2 regions of the Mucilaginibacter sp. A5337 genome follow, and region 2 is predicted to be linked to the other one. Evidence: riboswitches for the same ligand, from Rfam matches in the RefSeq annotation. Region 2 holds a riboswitch; the other holds the start of a gene.

Region 1 (4,203 bases), on a different contig from region 2:
ATGAATTAACCGGTATATCGGCAGTAATTATTACACCATAATCTTTATTCGTGACCCCATATTGTTTCATAAGCTGACGCTTGTTTATAATTATGAGCCCCTTGAATATTTTATCATTTATCCCAGCTAAATTACCTTCGTAATTATTGGTCAGTACCTTTTTATTAAGAATGTATTGGATCTTGGGGGCGTTTGCTGGTGTGGAAATTAGCCTGGTGTAATCAGCAGATTTCGATTTAAAATAGTTTTGAAACCGGTGAATATCAAATTTTTTAGTTTCTATATAAATTAGTCCATATTTCGCTTCGCGGCCATATTTTATTATTGCGTTTGCACCCCTGTAAACAGAAACCGTGGCTACATCATTACTATTTAACTTGTTTAGGCCTTCCCCGGTTACGCGCACACTGTCAATAAAATATACAGGTTCGTTGTTTTCAGTCTCACCTGTAACATACTGTTGAGTATCTTCCTTTACTGCCCCGTGACAAGACAATATTAAATCAGCTGCTTCCACAGGCTTATCCATATAATACGCTTCATCTATCGGGAATACTGATTTTTTGGCCGAATCTATCTTAACATAAAAAGAAATAGTGTCGTTAGAGAAATTCCAATAATCAGAACAGCCTCTCGTGTACCATTGCTCCTTAAATGCAGGATATAGTTTAAACAAGTCCTTAAGTAATAACTTACTAAGATCAATTTCCTTTCCGTCAGGTAGTTTTCCAGCAAATGCTTTAGTCAGCCTGATTTTGCTGATAAGGTCATTTTTTTGATCTTGCTGGAATATCATTCCAGGATATTTTGACGTTGAATATCCGCTACCTGCGATATATCTCGGATCATTTCCGACACAAACGGCGTTCAAATCCATTTCTTCAAGCACCGTGTCTTTCAAGTCCGAATCTGACTTTTTTAAATCAGCAATTGTAGTTTGACACAAACAGATATTATTTACAATTACTTTTTTCGAAAGAGTAGAATTATCTATTTGCGCAAAACCCTCTGTATAAAAAATAGATAAAAACAGAACGATTATAAATGATTTTCGAAGCATAGTTTCCTGCATAAGGGATAGGCATAAAAAATATCTGCTAAGGTATAAAGTTTTCATTTGTATTAATAAATGCAGCTTTCGAAAATAAAATTTGGTGCATTATCCCATAATCCCTTATATTCGCAACATTATTTGGTAGCAATACCAAGGTCGATCAATACTCCGCACGTAGTTCGGGTTTTGATTTATAAAGAAGCGGCGAGAGATCAGGCTCAATGACCCGCTGGCAACCCTTCAATGTTGAAGAAGGTGCCAATTCCTGTCCCGGCAAATAACACCGGGGAATATAAATTTATAACCATGAAAAGTTTAATTAAATTTACGCAACGCAACACTTTTTACACCGCAAACGGTAACGTACAATATATTGGCTCCCCTATTGGCTGTATTTGTATGTGTTGCTGCTGTTGATGCTTAACACGCTCTTTTTCATCTCTCTGAAAAACGCGTGTGTGGTTAACCGGTTATCTTAACCGGCATACTAAATCCATCTTAACATTAAAAATCTAAATTAAACACATTTAAAAATTTACAACTATGTCTGCCTTAAAATTCGAAACCTTACAATTACATGCCGGTCAGGAAGTTGATCCAACAACAGGTTCACGCGCAGTGCCCATTTACCAAACCACTTCTTACGTATTTAACAGTGCCGAGCATGGCGCAAACTTATTTGCATTAAAGGAGTTTGGTAACATCTATACCCGCATCATGAACCCTACAACCGATGTGTTTGAGAAACGCATCGCGGCTTTAGAGGGCGGTGTGGCTGCGCTGGCTACAGGATCAGGCCAGGCCTCGCAATTCCTTGCCCTGAATAATATATTGCAGGTGGGTGATAACTTTGTTACCTCCCCTTTCCTGTACGGCGGTACTTATAACCAGTTTAAAGTAGCATTTAAACGTTTGGGTATTGATGTGCGTTTTGCTAAAGACGATACAGCAGCTAATATCGAGGCGCTTATTGACGATAAAACAAAAGCTATTTTCCTGGAAACCATCGGCAACCCGGGTTTTACCATTGCTGATTTTGAAAAGGTTAGCGAAGTTGCCAAAAAACATGATCTGCCGCTGATTGTTGATAATACTTTTGGTGCGGGTGGTTACCTCTTCCGCCCTATTGAGCATGGTGCCAACGTGGTTGTTGAGTCAACCACTAAATGGATTGGCGGGCATGGTACAAGTATTGGCGGCGTTATTATTGATGCCGGCAATTACAATTGGGGCAATGGCAAATTCCCTCAATTTACCGAACCGTCTGAAGGTTATCATGGCCTGATCTTTAACGATGTTTTTGGCATCGGTGGGCCGTTTGGTAATATCCAGTTTATTATTCGTGCACGTGTTGAGGGCTTGAGGGATTTCGGCCCGTCACAAGCTCCATTTAATTCATGGTTGAATATACAGGGACTGGAAACACTTTCATTACGTGTACAGCGCCATGTTGACAATGCCCTGCAATTAGCTAAATGGTTGGAGCAGCACCCGCAGGTGGCAAGCGTAAATTATCCGGGACTGGAATCATCGCCATACCATGACCTGGCTAAAAAATATTTAAAGAACGGTTTTGGCGGTGTATTGTCGTTCGAGATCAAGGGTAATAAAGAGCAGGCCAGCCGGTTGATCAATAACCTTAAACTGGTAAGTCATTTGGCCAATGTTGGCGATGCAAAAACACTCATCATCCAACCATCGGCAACCACGCATCAGCAATTATCTGACGAAGAACAATTAGCTGCCGGTGTTACACCTGCTTCATTACGTGTGGCTGTTGGTATTGAACATATTGATGATATTAAAGCCGATTTTGAACAGGCTTTTGCAAAAATTAAGCAAAGCGAGGGTGAGTTAGTTTAACAATGTATAGTTTTTTTAAGTGATATAGTAAACGTTATTGCAGGTTGCAGCCGGAAATACCGGTTGCACCTGAAATAACAAATAACAGAATGAACGCAGAGATATTTAAATACACTGATACTTTTGAATTTGAATCGGGCCGCACAATTGAAGGTTTAGAGATAGGCTTTCATACTTATGGCCGGTTAAATAAAGAAAAAAATAACGTTGTTTGGGTTTGCCATGCGCTTACTGCTAATAGCGACGTGTTTGACTGGTGGAAAGGGCTTATTGGTGAGGGTTATTTTTTTAACCCGGAAGAGCACTTTATAGTTTGCGCCAATATTTTGGGTTCTCCTTATGGTACTACAAGTCCGCTGAGCATTAACCCGGTTACCGGCCAGCCTTATTATCTTTCCTATCCCCAGTTTACTACACGGGATATGGTTAAAGCGCACCAGTTGCTTGCCCAGCATTTGAACATCAATAATATCAGTGTATTGATTGGTGGTTCATTGGGTGGTCAGCAGGCTATGGAATGGGCTATTATTGAGCCGGAGCGGATTAAAAACCTTATCCTGATAGCAACCAATGCCAAGCACTCGCCTTGGGGCATAGCTTTTAACGAGTCGCAACGTTTAGCCATTAGTGCCGACCGTACTTTTTATGGCAATACACCGGAAGGCGGCCAAAAAGGCTTAAAAGCAGCCCGCAGTATCGCGCTGCTAAGTTATCGTACTTATAAAACCTACGGCATTACCCAACAGGAAGAAAGTGATGACGTTAAGGACGGATTCCGCTCATCATCATACCAAAATTATCAGGGCGAGAAATTGGTAAACCGTTATAATGCCTATAGCTATTGGTATTTAACAAAAGTGATGGACTCGCACAATGTAGGCCGCGGCCGTAACGGGGTTGATAAAGCATTAAGCCTGATTAAGGCAAAAACATTGGTTATCGGGATCTCATCTGATGTGTTATTCCCTATTGAAGAGCAGCAATATCTGTTCAGACATATCCCTAAAGCAGCCTTTGCCGAACTGGATTCGTTTTATGGGCACGACGGATTTTTAATTGAAACAGAAGCATTAACAAACATATTTACATCGTTTTTTAAAACGGATGTAAAAGGAAAAATTATAGAACTGCAACGTACAGCGTAATGAGTAAAAAGTTAAATATCGGCCTCTTCGGATTTGGAGTTGTAGGCCAGGGCCTATATGATATCATCAAAACAAAGCATTTAAATATCGAGATAGTAAAGTTTGCTATTAAGGATCCAAATAAAAAACGTTCTTTACCGG
Region 2 (4,203 bases):
ACGGCTCTCGCCGGTGCGTAAAAGGATAATTTTAGATTTGTTGTTAACGATAGGTAATTTATCAGAAGGGATAAGCGGAATACCTCTCCAGGTAATAAACTGCGAACCAAATAAGGAAACGGTTGGCGGCGGTACACCACGGCGGGTACATTCACGACCGAAAGCAGCTATAGCCAAAGGGTGCAGCAAGAAAAACCCTGGCTCTTTCCAAACTTTGGTGATCAGCTCGTCCAAATCATCAGGGGTAGGAGGGCCAAGCCTTGTTTTTATTTTTTGAGATGGTGCTACGCTGCTCAGCAAACCATATTCGGTATTGTTGATCAGCTCGCTTTCCTGGCGTTCCTTAACGATCTCGATGGTAAGGCGCAGCTGCTCGCTGATCTGGTTGTAAGGTTTGCTGTACAGATCAGATACGCGGGTGTGTACATCTAATACTGTATTTACAGCGCTCAGGTTGTACTCGCGTGGATTTTCTTCGTAATCAACATAAGTTGACGGCAGTTCGCGCTCATCTCGGTTTGAGCAATCAACCTCCACATTATTGGCATCAACAACCTTATTTAAGCGGTAAACACCCGATTCAACAGGGATCCAGTTTAATAAATGAGTTAACCAACGCGGGGTAATGGTTGATAATTGCGGAACGGTACGGGTGGCTACGGCCAACTGCCTGGCTGCTACATCGCCAAGGGCTGTTTGTTTTGGTTTTTGATCGGGCATTTTTAGATAAATGAATAAGTATTTAAGCTGATTTGGTGGTGCTTTGTCAATGTTTAACACCTGCGTTGCAATGATAAAAAATAAATTATATAAAATCTATAGGATTTATAGATTTTATCGTATGTTTGCATCATCAGTTCTTTAACACTTATCCAGAAAAGACGGAGGGAAAGGCCCCATGAAGTCTTGGCAACCTGTACAACCAATATGTAAAAGGTGCTAATTCCTGCTCCTGTAAAGGAGAAAGATAAGATGCTACAGGTTTTACCAATATCTCCACAGCTCTTTTCCAGGTAAGTTTTATTGAAAATGAAAAACAAGAAAAGAGATGAAAACCTGCTTATACACTAAAATTTTAAAAAACTTGATCAATACCTGCTCTATAGATAATTGTTGTTGCTGATCGTTTACCTGTTAGGCTATCAACAAAAACAACATCTATCTATAACAAATGAAAAAAATCATACTTACAGCTTTAACCTCCATTATCGGCACGGTTGCTTACCCGCAGATCCTGGCACCGGTAAAATGGTCGTACGCGGCAAAGAAGGTCAATAAGGAGCAGGCTATTGTTTTTATAAAAGCAACTATTGATAAAGGCTGGCACATTTACTCGCAAAACGTAGCTGATGGCGGGCCTGTAAAAACCTCGTTCAGATTTGATAAAAGTGATGATTATATATTGAACGGCAATACATCAGAACCTAAGTCGGTTAGCAAGTACGAAAAGGCATTCAGTATGAATGTGCAGTATTTTGAGCAGTCGGTTATCTTTCAGCAAAAGGTAAAGCTTAAAAACGGGCAGGCGTCTGTTAACGGTACCCTAAATTATATGGTATGCAGTAACCAACAATGTTTGCCGCCCGAGGATGTGGAATTTAGCATCCCGGTTAAATAAAAACATTAACATAGTTTAACAGTTCATTAGCCACCAAATTGATCTGTTAAGTGTTTGCGGCCGGGTACAAACCTTGGGCATGCAACAAAAACAAATACCATGAAACCGAAATTGAGTTCTATCACTAAAGCCCGCGTACAGAATGGTGGCATCCTTTTCTGTAGTTACCATTGTTTTTAATTCGCGCAGTTTATACCGGAAATTGATCCTGAATAAGATCAACATCCTGGCTGTACTAAGTGCGTTGCTTTGCTATGGTGGTAAAACAGGCGTGTGCTGTACAGACCAGGATGTTAATCCTTTACAAGATAAGAAATTAATAAAAGTATAAATAATTAAAAATATTCTACTAAATCTATAGATTTTATTGCATTTATCATATTTATTGCTATCTTTACAGCATTCTAATTAACCCCACCATTAATTAGTTGATTTATAAAGAATAAGGGAGAGGAAGTCTCGATGATCTTATAGCAACTTTTCAGCAATGAAATAAGTGCTAAACTTTTTCCGATAGCGATTTTGCTGCCGGAATATAAATTAACTAAAAACCATGAACACATTAAAGTATCCGTATCTACACCTGCAGTCTGTCGTTATTAAGCGATGTTGCTGTTTGGTTCAGTACGCCTTTTGGTTTTAAACAAAAACCAGTCCCCTGAAATTTACTGCTCTTTTTTATTGGCATTAACCGGGCCGGGGGGATTCTTTGTGTCAAATTTTTAGCCGTGGAGCTTAATTAACAACAATTAAAACTTATAAAAATGAAAATCACAAACTACTTCTCTAAAGCTAAATTGCTTTCTGTTAGTTTTTTACTGGGAGGTGTTGCTGTAGCCTCAGCGCACGACGGCCCTAAACCAAAGTTTATTAAAGAAGGTAAATGGCGCGGCGAGTTCACGGTAAGCGAATCTAAAGTACCATTCAATTTTGAACTGAAAGGTAAAGATGCAGAGCATGCCACATTTACCCTCATTAATGGTTCACGCCGTGACGATTTCCATGTAAAATCGATCGGGCAAGATTCGGTGTATATTAAAATGAATACCTATGATGCAGCGTTGGTTGCAAAAGTGGAAGACGATGGTTCGTTAACGGGTGAATATCGCAGTCTGGTCCCCGGTTTCAGAGGCAATTCGTTACCCTTTACTGCTGAATATGGCAAAACCTACCGTTTTGTTGAACCGGGTAAAGATGTTGCCCCAACAGCCGACCTGAGCGGTAAATGGGAAATTAAAACCTACAGTAAAGAGGCCGTCCCTGCATCTATCGCCCTGCTAAAACAAAAAGGCAATAAACTTACCGGCGTGGTAATGACTGTAGTAGGTGATACCCGCGAACTGGAAGGCACCGTGCAAGGCGACGAATTTGCGTTAAGCGGTTTCACCGGCCCAAGCCCGTTTATTATTAAAGGTAAAATCAACGCTGATGGCTCATTAAGCGGCGAACAGGGTTTCGGCATCTACAAAAACCTGAAGTTCGATGCTACCAAAAAGGCCGAAGTTGAGCTGCCGGATCCTTATAAGCTTACTTTTTTGAAAGAGGGCTATAAAAAGCTTGATTTTTCTTTCCCGGGGATTGATGGTAAACAGGTATCGTTAAGCGATGATAAGTACAAAGGCAAAGTAGTTATCGTGGAGATCATCGGTACATGGTGCCCTAACTGTACAGATCAAACCGTGTTCCTGTCGCCCTGGTTCAATAAAAACCATCAGCGTGGAGTAGAAGCTATCGCTTTGGGCTTCGAACAAAAAGACAGCCTGGAGTATGCCAAATACACTTTAGGTAAGTTACGCGATAAATACGCCATCAATTACGACATCGCTTTCGGTGGTTTGGCCGATAAAAAACTGGTTTCGCAAAAGCTTCCGGCACTTAACAAATTCATCGCTTTCCCTACAACCATCATTATCGACAGAAAAGGTGATGTAAGGGAGATTTACACTGGTTACACCGGCACAGTTACCGGCAAATACCACGAAGATTACGAAAAGAAATTCAACAAACTGTTAGACGAACTGATTGCCGAACCGGCACCTGAAACAGCCGCTGTTGTTGATCAGCCTGCACATCAAGGTAAATAAGCTACTATCAACTAATCCTATAATTTATCAAATGAAAACACTCAATTTAATCACCTCATTCAAATGCCTGACGGCTGGTTTGTTGCTGGCCGGTACCGTGCACGCGGCGGACAAAAATCCGCCGGTGAAATTTATCAAAGAAGGCGTATGGCGCGGCGTGTTCACCGTGGCCGAAACCAAAGTGCCGTTCAATTTCGAGCTTAAAGGTAAAGATGCGGAGCATGCGGTATTTACGCTGCTAAATGGCTCGCGCCGTGATAATTTTCATGTAAAGCAGGTCGGCAGAGATTCGGTATTTATTAAAATGAATACTTACGACGCCGCTCTTGTGGCCAAAGTGGAAGATGACGGTACGCTAAGCGGCGAATACCGCAGCCTGGTACCGGGCTTTAGGGGCAATTCATTACCCTTCACTGCCGAGTACGGTAAAAGCTATCGTTTTGTTGAACCCGGTAAAGATGTTGCCCCGGCAGCCAACTTAACAGGAAAATGGGAGCTGAA

What was found. Region 2 has a riboswitch for S-adenosylmethionine ahead of AC59JO_RS20200 (peroxiredoxin family protein). Riboswitches for the same ligand answer to the same signal wherever they lie in the genome.
Region 1: another riboswitch for S-adenosylmethionine. It lies ahead of AC59JO_RS07645 (O-acetylhomoserine aminocarboxypropyltransferase/cysteine synthase family protein); the one in region 2 lies ahead of AC59JO_RS20200 (peroxiredoxin family protein).

Annotation. Positions count from the first base shown of each region.
Region 1 is NZ_JCAWEC010000002.1:671,002-675,204, reverse strand. Features, by position in the region: gene AC59JO_RS07650 (hypothetical protein) at 1-1,117, opposite strand, end outside; SAM riboswitch class I at 1,243-1,353, shown strand; gene AC59JO_RS07645 (O-acetylhomoserine aminocarboxypropyltransferase/cysteine synthase family protein) at 1,598-2,917, shown strand; gene AC59JO_RS07640 (homoserine O-acetyltransferase family protein) at 3,007-4,062, shown strand; gene AC59JO_RS07635 (homoserine dehydrogenase) at 4,062-4,203, shown strand, end outside.
Region 2 is NZ_JCAWEC010000005.1:714,883-719,085, forward strand. Features, by position in the region: gene AC59JO_RS20185 (family 2A encapsulin nanocompartment shell protein) at 1-720, opposite strand, end outside; SAM riboswitch class I at 866-974, shown strand; gene AC59JO_RS20190 (protein-disulfide reductase DsbD domain-containing protein) at 1,172-1,618, shown strand; gene AC59JO_RS20195 (hypothetical protein) at 1,761-1,949, shown strand; SAM riboswitch class I at 2,049-2,160, shown strand; gene AC59JO_RS20200 (peroxiredoxin family protein) at 2,383-3,702, shown strand; gene AC59JO_RS20205 (peroxiredoxin family protein) at 3,734-4,203, shown strand, end outside.